DNA from 3 places in the Sphingomonas sp. T1 genome. Region 1 is predicted to be linked to each of the others. Evidence: riboswitches for the same ligand, from Rfam matches in the RefSeq annotation. Region 1 holds a riboswitch; each other region holds the start of a gene.
The links. A riboswitch is a leader RNA that binds a small molecule or an ion and turns the genes downstream of it on or off. The one in region 1 is predicted to bind cobalamin.
Positions count from the first base shown of each region.

Region 2: linked by a shared signal. The riboswitch ahead of GV027_RS06440 (TonB-dependent receptor) and the one ahead of GV027_RS15540 (HoxN/HupN/NixA family nickel/cobalt transporter) in region 1 are both predicted to bind cobalamin.
Region 3: linked by a shared signal. The riboswitch ahead of GV027_RS01715 (TonB-dependent receptor plug domain-containing protein) and the one ahead of GV027_RS15540 (HoxN/HupN/NixA family nickel/cobalt transporter) in region 1 are both predicted to bind cobalamin.

Region 1 is NZ_LR733875.1:3,404,344-3,408,214, reverse strand. It holds gene cobN (cobaltochelatase subunit CobN) at 1-140, opposite strand, end outside; gene cobW (cobalamin biosynthesis protein CobW) at 146-1,195, opposite strand; cobalamin riboswitch at 1,334-1,550, opposite strand; gene GV027_RS15540 (HoxN/HupN/NixA family nickel/cobalt transporter) at 1,711-2,748, opposite strand; cobalamin riboswitch at 2,928-3,140, opposite strand; gene GV027_RS15535 (molybdopterin molybdotransferase MoeA) at 3,378-3,871, shown strand, end outside.
Region 2 is NZ_LR733875.1:1,428,520-1,432,390, reverse strand. It holds gene GV027_RS06440 (TonB-dependent receptor) at 1-1,824, opposite strand, end outside; cobalamin riboswitch at 1,993-2,233, opposite strand; gene GV027_RS06435 (catalase) at 2,452-3,871, shown strand, end outside.
Region 3 is NZ_LR733875.1:399,253-403,123, forward strand. It holds gene GV027_RS01700 (acetyl/propionyl/methylcrotonyl-CoA carboxylase subunit alpha) at 1-165, shown strand, start outside; gene GV027_RS01705 (MaoC family dehydratase) at 165-617, shown strand; gene GV027_RS01710 (HpcH/HpaI aldolase/citrate lyase family protein) at 614-1,438, shown strand; cobalamin riboswitch at 1,497-1,729, shown strand; gene GV027_RS01715 (TonB-dependent receptor plug domain-containing protein) at 1,912-3,870, shown strand; gene cobO (cob(I)yrinic acid a,c-diamide adenosyltransferase) at 3,870-3,871, shown strand, end outside.

The sequences.
Region 1 (3,871 bases):
GCACGCCGCCACCCGGCCGCGAACGCGCCGAGATCCCCGTCCGAAAAGGACAGGACGACGAGGTCCGCCGGGCTCTGCGCCAGGTCCTGCGGGACCGCGCTTTCCTCCAGCCCGTGGCTTTCGCGGAAGACGACGTGCATCGTCGTCAGCCCTGAAGCGCGGCCCGGATCCTTGCGGGGTCGATCCGGTCATGCTCGGCGATCACCACCAGCCGCGTCTGGCGCGCCTCGTCGGCGCGCCACGGCCGGTCATATTGCGTCCGCACCCGCGCCCCGACCGCCTGCACCAGCAGCCGCATCGGCTTGCCCGTCACCGCGGCATAGCCCTTCACGCGCAGGATGTCGGCGTCGCGCGCCAGCGTCTCGATCCGTGCCGCCAGCGCCGCCGGGTCCGCGATCTCGCCAAGCTCGACGATCATGCTGTCAAAATCGTCATGCTCGTGATCGTCCGCGCCATCATGATGCGACGGCCGCGCCGCGATGTCGTCCTCCGCCGCCGCGTTCAGCCCGAGCACGACGCGCGGATCGATCACCCCGTCGGTCAGCGCGATCACCGGCAACGCACGCGTGGACTCCGCCGCGATCACCGCGCGCGCCGCAGCCACCCCCGCCTCGCCCGCCAGATCCGCCTTGGTCAGCAGCACCAGATCCGCACAGGCGAGCTGGTCCTCGAACACCTCGGCGAGCGGCGTCTCGTGATCGACGCTCGGATCCGCGCGACGCTGCGCCTCGATCGCGGCGAGGTCGGGCGCGAACCGCCCCGCGGCGACCGCTTCCGCATCGGCCAGCGCGATCACCCCGTCGACCGTGATCTTCGACCGGATCGCGGGCCAGTCGAACGCCTTCAGCAACGGCTTGGGCAGGGCGAGCCCCGATGTCTCGATCAGGATATGGTCGGGCCGCGGGTCGAGCGCGAGCAAAGTCTCGACGGTCGGGATGAAATCGTCAGCGACGGTGCAGCAGATGCAGCCATTGGCGAGCTCGACGACGTTCTCGGCCGGGCAATCGGGGATCGCGCAGCCCTTCAATATGTCGCCGTCGATGCCGAGCGTGCCGAATTCGTTGACGATCACCGCGAGCCGCCGGCCACCGGCATTCCGGATCAGGTGGCTGATCAGCGTGGTCTTGCCCGCGCCGAGGAATCCGGTGACGATGGTGACGGGAATCTTGGCCAGGGTCGGCTGGGGTTCGGTCATGCGATACTCTCCGGGCGTCGGAACGACAGCCACGGACGGACGCACATCCGCAGCCACACGCGCGCGCGACCAAGACGGCCGCACGCGTTCGTCGCTCAGACGGAGTACCGTGCCGCGACCATCCCCTGGATCAAGGCAAGAGCGACCATGACGCTGGCAGGTCTCCTGGCTCGCGGGTCGAAGCTCGATGCACGCCTTCCCAGGTCCCGTGACCCAGTGGCTGCCCCCGCATCGGGGGCCTGTGCGTCTCGCTCACCGCTTACAGTTGCAGGGACAGCCGCGGCATTGGGAGGCAAACCTCCCGCACCGCATTCCCATTCAAGCCCCGAAGGGCACCGGCGCGATCTGTCGAGGTTCGGTAGAACCAAACCTCGCGGTTGGGTTTAGAGGAGTTTGGCGGTTGTGCCAATGCACCTGACCTCCGTCATCCCGACGAAAGTCAGGACCCAGAGCCAAACAAAATGCGGTGCCTGGCTCTGGGTGCCGGGTCGAGCCCGGGATGACGACGCTGTTTGTTAGCCCCGCACTACCTCGATCTCGTCGAACCGCTTCCACCGGTAGATCGCAAAACTCAGCACCCAGCACGCCACGAACAGCGCGATTATCGCAAAGCCCAGCCCGTTGAAATTCTCGCCCAGCGCCGAAGCGACGTCCCACACGCCCCCGCTGAGGCCCAGCTTCGACGCCAGCAGCGCGAGCGTTTCGATCCCGCCGATCGCGATCGCGACGATCGCCGAGATCAGCGTGATCGTGATGTTGTAATAGAGCTTGCGGATCGGCTTCACGAACGCCCATTCATACGCGCCGAGCATCACCACCCCGTCGGCACTGTCGACCAGCGCCATGCCCGTCGCGAACAGCACGGGCAGCACCAGCACCGTACCGATCGACAACCCGTCCGCCGCCTGGCTCGCCGACAGGCCGAGGATCGCGACTTCGGTCGCAGTGTCGAACCCCAGCCCGAACAGGAACCCGAGCGGCGCCATGTGCCAGCTGCGCGTCACCAGCCGGAACATCGGCCGGAACAGCCGCGCGAGCAGCCCGCGATTGCCGAGCAGCAGGTCGAGATCCTCCTCGACATAGCGCCCCCCGCCGCGGACATGGCCGAAGGTCCGCCACACCGATCGCAGGATGATCAGGTTCATTGCCGCGATCGTGAACAGGAACAGCGCGGAGATCAGTGTCGCGATCACCCCGCCCGCCTGCTTGAACGCCTCGAACTGTGACAGAGCGCTCGCGGTCAGCGCGATGGCGACCGCGGCGATCAGGACGATCCCCGAATGGCCGATCGCGAACCAGAAGCCGACCCCGATCGGCCGCTGCCCGTCCTGCATCAGCTTGCGCGTCACATTGTCGATCGCCGCGATATGATCCGCATCGACCGCGTGGCGCAGCCCCAGCCCCCAGGCGAGCATCGCGGTGCCCAGCATCAGCGGCTGCGCCTGGAACAGCGCGAACGCCCATCCCCAGGCGGCGATGTTGGCCGCAACCAGCATCGCGAACATCCAGCCGATCCGGTGTCGCGTCGAACGCCCGGCGGTCCGCCCGGTCATGATCTTGGTCATTAGCACATCCCCGGCGTCCGACGAGGACGGGGGCCTGCCGCGAACGACCGGGACGCGCGCCGACCGGACGCCATGAGCGGCCGGCATGCGTCGCCGATGCGGCCCCCGCCGCATGGTCGTCGCTCAGACGGCGTTCACCGTGCCTCGGCCACCCCCTGGACCGGGACAAGAGCGACCAGACGCCGGCAGGTCTCCTGGCTCGCGGGTCAAGGCTCGACGCACACCTTCCCAGGCCATCGGCCCAGTGGCTGCCCCCGTCGCAGGGGGCGCGTGCGTGTCGCTCGCCGCTTACAGTTGCAGGGACAGCTGCGGTCTTGGGGCGAACCCCGCACCGCATTCCCATTCAAGCCCCGAAGGGCACCGACGCGATCTGTGCGGATCCGGCTTGCGTCGGACCTGCGCCACAGGGCTAGCGCGTTTTGCCCGCGCTGACGACAGGATTTGCGTGCGGCGCAACGCCGGACATGTCGTCCCATCTCACCGCAACGTCTGCCGTACCTCGTACGTTGATCGCGTAACCGACCGGTGTCCTGCCGGTCGCGGCGTTGCCCGCTTTCCGCCCCGCGGCATTCGTGCGAGCAGCGCAGACCTTCATCGCCCCGCTGAACGGAGCCCGCATGCGCCCTCTCGTCCCCGTCGCCGAAGCCCAGTCCCGCCTCTTCGCCATGGCATCGCGCGTGCCGGCCGAAACCGTGCCGCTGCGCTCCGCGATGGGTCGCTGGGCGGCGGAGGACATTCTCGCCCGCCGCACCCAGCCCGCGACCGACCTCTCGGCGATGGACGGCTATGCGATCCGCTACGCCGATCTGCCCGGGCCGTGGACGGTCATCGGCGAAAGCGCCGCCGGCCGCCCCTTCGCCCGCTTGGTCAGCGCGGGACAGGCTACGCGGATTTTCACTGGCGCGGCGATGCCGGCGGGCGCCGACACTGTGCTCGTCCAGGAGGAGGCGGCGCGCGACGGCGACGGGCTGATGCTCGACGGCGAAGGCCCCGCCTTCGAGGGACGCAACACACGCCGCAAGGGGCTCGACTTCGCGACCGGCACGCGGCTGATCGCGGCCGGCGACCGGCTGACGCCCGCCCGCATCGCGGTCGCTGCGACCGGCGGGCA
Region 2 (3,871 bases), 2.0 Mb from region 1:
GAACGTCGCGTCGAGCACGCTGCCGTTCGCATCGATCCCGACACCGTAAGGCAGATCGAGCGACACCGCGGCCTCGATACCCCTGGCCGATCGCTGGCCGACCTGCTCGACCGGGCTCGCCGGGGTCAGCTGTGCCAGCAAGCGCTTCTTGACGATGCGGTAGGCGGCGACGGTGGCGGTGCCGCGACCGTCGAGGAACACCGCCTTCGCGCCGACCTCGACCTGGTCGCCGACCGCGTTGCTGAACTGCACCTGCCCGGTCGAATAGGTCGTCAGCGTCCCCAGCGGGTCCACGCCGGTGGCATATTGCCCATAGAGCGACACCGTCGGGATCGGCTGATAGACGCTCCCGACCCGCCAGGTCACATTGTGCAGCCGCTTGTCGAGCGCGAAGGTCTCGGTGGTGGCGCCGCCCGGATAGTCGATCGACCAGCGGCGGATCGTGTCGCGCTCGAAGCGGACGCCACCGACGATCGAGACGTGCGTTCCGAGCTTCAGCCGGTCCTCGGCGAAGACCGCATATTCGGTCGTGCGCGTGCGATAGCGCGGTGCGATGCCTTGCGTGTCGATGATCAGACCGGGATCGAACGCGAAGGGATCGACCTCCGAAACCTGCGGGTCAGACCCGAAATTGTGGGAATATGTCAGTTTGATAAGGTTGACATCGAAGCCCATGACCAAGTCGTTGCCGACGCCATCGGCGATGCCCGTCCTGAACGTCACGCTGCCCTGGTCGCCCCACTGCGTCTGATCATGGACGATGCCGGTCATGTCGGTACGCAGGATGCCACCGGGTGTGCCGGTGTTGCCACTGCCGTTGGCGCAGACCCCGTCTGCGGCGACCCAGCAATAGGTTTCGAGATTGAGCCAGGAGCGTTTGGAGCTGAGGCGATAGGCCTGGTTGCTGACGGTGACCACATCGCTCGGCGTCCAGTCGACCTGCAGGCTGGTGCGGTTGTCCCGGTAGCGGATGACGCCGTCGCGTGTGTTGTAGTTGCGCTCCCGGATGCGGTCGTCGAGCCGACCGTCGATCAGCGGCGTGCCGAAATAGCGCATCGGCTTCTGGTCGCCATAATCGTCACGCGCGGTGACGACGAGCGTGTCGGTCGGTGCCCAGCGCAGCGTGCCCGACACGGCATGGCTGCGTGACTGGCCACGATCGACATAGCCGTCGGACCGACGATAGCTGCCGTCGATACGGTAGGAGAGGCGCTCGGTGATCGGCCCCCCTGCGCCCGCCGCGACATGCAAGCTGTCCTGCGACCCATAGCCGATCTCGCCCTCCACGTGCGTCCGCTGCGTATCGGGTTTGCGCATCAGGACATTCACCGCGCCGCCCAGTGCGCCCTGGCCGTAGAGCACGGAGGCCGGGCCGCTCAGGATGTCGATCCGCTCGACCATCCACGGATCGGTCGGAAAGGTGATCGTGCCGGCCGCCGGGAACAGCCTGATGCCGTCGATGAGCTGGAGCACGGATCCCTGACCGCTGAAGCCCCGCGCCGAGAGTGCGGTGCCGCCATTGCCGGGATTGCCCACGTTGCTGATGCCCGGTGCGCGACTCGTCGCATCGATCACGGACAGGTCGCCTCGCGCGCGGATCATGGCGCCGTCGATGACCGAGAGCGTCGCGGGAGTCTCGAGCGGCGTGAGGCCCAGGCGGCTGCCGGTCCCATTCGGCGTGGTGAGCGTGTCCTGGGCATGCTGTCCGACGACCAGGATGTCTTTGGTCTCGGGATCCGGCGCGGACTGCGCGTCGAGCGGTGCTGCGAAGACAGGCGACAGAATAGCCCCCGCGAGCGCGAGGCGGGACAATAGGAACGGCATTACGGTAATCCCCCGGGCGTCTGGCGAACCCGGCAGGGACCTCCCGCGAACGGCCGACATCCGCGCCAGCCGGACGCGATTGCGACCGGCACGCATGCCCGTGCGGTCCCCACCGCACACGTCGTCGCTCGACGGAGTACCGTGCCGCGGCCACCCCCTGGGCCAGGCAAGAGCGACCAGACGCCGGCAGGTCTCCTGGCTCACGGGTCATCACACGATGCACGGCCTTCCCAGGCCCTCATGACGAAACGTCTGGCCCAGTGGCTGCTCCTTCCTTTGCAGGAAGAAGCGAAATGCATCGCGCTCGCCGCTTACAGTTGCAGGGACAGCCTCGGCTTCAGGTGGCGAACCACCCTCACCGCGTTCCCTATTAAGCCCCTTTCAGGGCACCGACGCGATCATGCCGCCCTGCTCGGATCGAACAGGTCAGCGGCCCCGGTCTATCCCGGTCAGGATCGTTCGGCAATCGTCCGGCGAGCGGCACGATGGCGGCTCGATCGTCCCGCTCGATTGCTGTGATCCAGAAGCTCCGTTTGGCGCGATGCGCGTCCTCGATCAGGAGGCGGCGGTGCCGCGCGCTCTGTGCGGGGATGCCACGCTGATGGCATGCAGGATTAAGGGATCGAGATGAAGAACGTGAAGAGCCGTCAGGCCGTGACGGCGATGCTGCTGGCTGCGGCATCGGCTGGTGCCATGATCCAGCCGGTCGCCGCGCAGACGGTGGCGCCGGCCGAGACGCAGGCGGAAACCCGCATGACGACCGCGGCGGCACCGTCCAGCGCCGGCAAGCCCGCGCTGGCGCAGGCCGGTGTGGCCGGCACGGTCGAAGCCAAGGGTGATTCAGCCAGTGTCGCCGCGCCGCAGATGACCCGCGACAATGGTGCGCCGATCGGCGAGAACCGCCACTCGAAGGCGGCGGGCGACCTTGGCCCCGTCCTGCTCGAGGACACGACGCTGATCGAGAAGCTCGCACGCTTCGACCGTGAGCGCATGCCCGAGCGCGTCGTCCATGCCCGCGGAACCGGTGCCCACGGCGTGTTCACCGCGACCGCGGACATTTCGAGCATCACCGACGCATCGCTGTTCATGCCCGGCAAGCAGACGCCGGTGTTTGTCCGCTTCTCGACCGTGATCCACCCCTCGGGCAGCCCAGAGGGCATGCGGGATCCGCGCGGCTTTGCGACCAAATTCTATACCGATCAGGGCAATTGGGATCTGGTCGGCAACAACCTGCCGATCTTCTTCATCCGCGACGCGATCCAGTTCCCGGACATGATCCACGCGCTCAAGCCCTCGCCTGTGACGAACAAGCAGGACCCCAATCGCTTCTTCGACTTCTTCTCGGCCACGCCCGAGGCGACCAACATGCTCGCGCATGTCTATTCGAACCTCGGTACGCCGGCATCCTACCGGACGATGGACGGCAACGGCGTCCATGCCTTCAAGCTGGTCAATGCCAAGGGCGAAACGGTGTTTGCCAAGTTCCGCTGGATCAGCCGCCAGGGCGTGCGCAACCTGAACGGCGCGCAGGTGGCGACCGCGACCTGGAACTACCTGACCGACGACCTCTATGGCGAGATCGGCAAGGGCAACTTCCCCGTCTGGGACCTGATGGTGCAGACGATGTCGGCGTCGGCGTTCGCCAAGCTCGACTATAATCCGTTCGACGACACCAAGGAATGGCTGGGCGTGCCGTTCCGCAAGATCGGCGAGATGACGCTCAACAAGGTGCCGACCAACTTCTTCGACTATACCGAGCAGTCGGCGTTCGCACCGGCCAACCTCGTGCCGGGGATCGAGGCGTCGCCGGACCGGATGCTGCAGGGTCGGCTGTTCTCCTATTCGGACACGCAGCGCTATCGCATCGGCGCCAATGCGATGCAGTTGCCGGTCAATCGTCCGCTCACGAGCGTCGTCAACAATTACCAGGACGGCCAGCTCGACCACGCCAACCGCGCGTCCGACGTGAATTATTTCCCGGCGGCGACCGCGGCAAAGTCGACCGATGCCCGCTTCCGCGCCGCGCCCTATGGCGTCGACGCGACCG
Region 3 (3,871 bases), 3.0 Mb from region 1:
GGGGACCGTGTCGCAAAGGGGCAGAAGCTCGTGACGCTGGAGGCGATGAAGATGGAGCATTCGCTCATCGCGCCGTTCGACGGGACGGTCGCCGAACTGGCCGCGATCGAAGGCGGGCAGGTGAACGATGGCATGGTGCTCGCGCGTATCGAGAAGGATGACTGATGGCCGGCCGCTATTTCGACCAATGGGCGGTTGGCGACCGGATCGTCCATGAGATCCGCCGCACCGTCACGGAGACGGACAACCTCCTGTTTTCGACGATGACGCACAATACGCAGCCGCTGCACCTCGATGCGGAGGCGGCGAAGGCGAGCGAATTCGGCCAGATCCTCGTCAACGGCACCTTCACCTTCGCGCTGATGGTCGGATTGTCGGTGGGGGACACGACGCTCGGGACGCTCGTCGCCAATCTCGGTTATGACAAGCTCGTGCATCCGAAACCCGTCTTCATCGGCGACACGATGCGCGCCGAGACCGAGGTCGCCGAGCTTAAGCCCAGCCGGTCACGCCCGAACGCCGGGATCGTCACATTCATGCACCAGCTGATCAACCAGCGTGACGAGATCGTCTGTCGGTGCCTCCGCTCGGCACTGCTGCTGCGGACGCCGGCATGAGGTTGCGCTCGCTGCTGTTCGTGCCCGCAGACCGGCCCGAGCGTTTTGCGAAGGCCGCAGCGAGCGGGGCCGATGCCATCATCCTCGATCTGGAGGACTCGGTCGCGCTCTCCCGCAAGGCCGTTGCCCGCGAGGCGGTCCGGGCCGCGTTGCAGGACCACACCGACGTCGTGCGGATAGTCCGGATCAATCCCGTCGACTCCGGGTGGCTGGACGACGATCTCGCTGCCGCGAGGGGCGCCGATGCGATCATGCTGCCCAAGGCGACCGGACCCGCGACCGTCCTCGCGCTGGTCGAGGCTTATGGCGATGACTGTCCGCCGATCCTACCGATCGCGACCGAAGTGCCCGCCGCGATCTTCACACTGGGCGAATATGCGCGGGTCGGCGACCGGTTATGTGGCCTGACTTGGGGCGCCGAGGACCTGCCCGCGGCGATCGGCGCAGCGACCAGTCGGGAGGACGACGGGTCCTATACCGAACCCTATAAGCTCGTCCGATCGCTGCTGCTGTTCGGCGCGCATGCGGCGGACGTCGCGGCGATCGAGACGGTCTATCCCGCAATCGCGGACATTGACGGGTTGGCAGCCTATGCCGCGCGTGGCAGCCGCGACGGCTTTACCGGCATGATGGCGATCCACCCGTCGCAGGTCGCCACGATCAACGCCGCGTTCACGCCGGATGCGGCGACCATTGCACATGCGCACGCCGTCGTCGCTGCGTTTGCAGCGGCTCCCGAGGCGGGCGCGCTGCAGCTTGATGGGCGGATGATCGATGCGCCGCACTTACGTCAGGCGCGGGCGATCCTCGCGCGACTCTAGGCCCATTGGCGGCAGGAATTTTCTGCGCTACCGTCGCCCTGCGAAACCGGTGAAGGCCGGGGTCGCAGATCGCGTCGGTGCCCCTCGGGGCTTCAAAGGGAATGCGGTGCGGGAGGCGGTCCTCCTCATGCCGCGGCTGTCCCTGCAACTGTAAGCGGTGAGTGCGGTGCGCATGTCCCTTCATCATGGGGGGGCGACCACTAGGCCTGAGCGTAAGCGCAGGGCTCGGGAAGGTCGCGTACCGGGCGTCGACCCGCGAGCCAGGAGACCTGCCGGCGCTCGGTCGCTCTTGCCATGGTCCAGGGGATGACCGCGGCACGGTACTCCGTCTGAGCGACGAACCATGCGGCGGGGGCCGCATCGGCGCGCGTGGCGGGTGCGGTTCGGCGTACACCCCAAGCGTTGCGCCGGCTGTCCGTGGCATCGGACGGCAGGCCCCGGCCGGTCGCTCGTGACGCCGGGGGTATCGTTTCATGACCAGAGTTTTCGTTTCGCTTGCGGCGCTCGCGACCGCCACGGCCTTTGCATCGCCGACCGCGGCCGAGCCCGATCCGGTTACTGCGGCGACGGGCGAGGCGGCAGCGGGCGCCGCCGAGCTGGTGATCACCGCATCGCGATCGGGGGACGCGGTTCCCGCCGATCAGCTCGGAGCGTCGGTGACGGTGCTCGACGCCGCCACGCTCGACCAGCGGCAGACCCGGATCGTGTCCGACGTGCTGCGCGACGTCCCCGGACTGGCGGTCAGCCGGACCGGCGCGGTCGGGGGGACGACGCAGGTCCGGATCCGCGGATCGGAGGGCAATCACGTGCTCGTGCTGATCGACGGGATCGAAGTGTCCGATCCCTATCAGGGCGAATATGACTTCGGCACGCTGATTGCCGACGAGGCGGCACGGGTCGAGGTGCTGCGCGGCCAGCAATCGGCGCTGTACGGGTCCGACGCGATCGGCGGCGTCATCCAGTATCTCACGCTCAGCGGCGCGGAGGCCCCGGGCGTATCGCTGCGGGCCGAGGGGGGATCGTTCGGCACGTTTTCGGGCGGCGCCCGGGTCGCGGGCGTGGCGGGCAATCTCGATTACGCGCTATCGAGCTCGACCTACCTCACCGACGGCACGCCGACCGCACGGGGCGGATCGCGCGACATCGGAGCGAAGAGCGTCGGCGCGACGGGCAAGCTCAACTGGTCGCCGACCGACACGCTGAAGGTCACGGGCGTCGGGCGCTATAGCTATACCGATGCCGACAGCAACGACACGGCATTGAGCGGCCCGCAGTTCGGCACGATCGTCGATACGCCAGGCGCGCGCAGCACGGTCGAGGCCTATTACGGGCTCGTCCGGGCCGAGTTGGCGCTGGCGGATGGCCGCTGGACGAATGCGCTCAGCGGCCAGTTTGCCGATACGACACGCCGGGCGCTGGTCGACGATGCCTTGAGCTTTGGCAACAAGGGACGGCGGTACAAGGGATCGTTCGAAAGCGCGTTCCGGTTCGGGACCGATCGCATCCGGCATCGGCTGACCGCCGCGGTCGATGTCGAGCGCGAGCAGTTCCAGACGCTTAGCGCGGCTCCTTCGGAGTTCGTCTTTACGGGACGGCGGCATACCGACAATGTCGGGCTCGTTGGCCAGTATGACGTCGTGATCGACGATGCGCTCGCGATCGGCGGATCGGTGCGGCGTGACGAGAATAATCGGTTCGATGACACCACCACCTATCGCGCGCAGGCGAGCTATCGCTTTGCGACCGGAACGCGGGTGCGCGGCGCCTACGGGACGGGCGTGAAGAATCCCGGCTATTTCGATCTCTTCGGTTATTCCGACGGTCGCTATATCGGCAACCCGAATCTCAAGCCGGAAAAGTCAAAGGGTTGGGAAGCCGGGGTCGAACAGGTTTTCGGGGGGGATCGTGCGACGATCGGCGCGACCTATTTCGACAGTCGCCTGACGAACGAGATCTTCACCACCTATCCCGCCCCCGATTTCGTCGCGACGCCCGGTAACCGCGATACGCGATCGATGCAGCACGGCGTCGAAGTGTTCGCCACCGCCCGGCCGATCGCGCAGCTGCGCTTCGACCTCGCCTATACCTATCTTAAGGCGCGCGAGGACGGGGGCGTGGAGATCCGGCGCCCCAACCATATCGGCAGCGTCAACATGACCGCGTTCAGCCGCGACGAGCGCGCCTCGGCGACCCTCACCGTGCGGTATAACGGCCGGCAGCAGGACGACGCCTATACCGATCCAAGCTATGTCCCGGTCCGCGTCTCGCTCCAGGAATATGTCCTCGTCAACCTGAACGCGGCGTACAAGCTGACGCCCGGGCTGTCGGTTTTCGGTCGGGTCGAAAACCTGTTCGACGAGCGGTACGAGGAGGTGTTCAGCTATGTCGGTCAGGGTCGCGGCGCCTATGCCGGCGTGAAGGCAGCATTCTGAT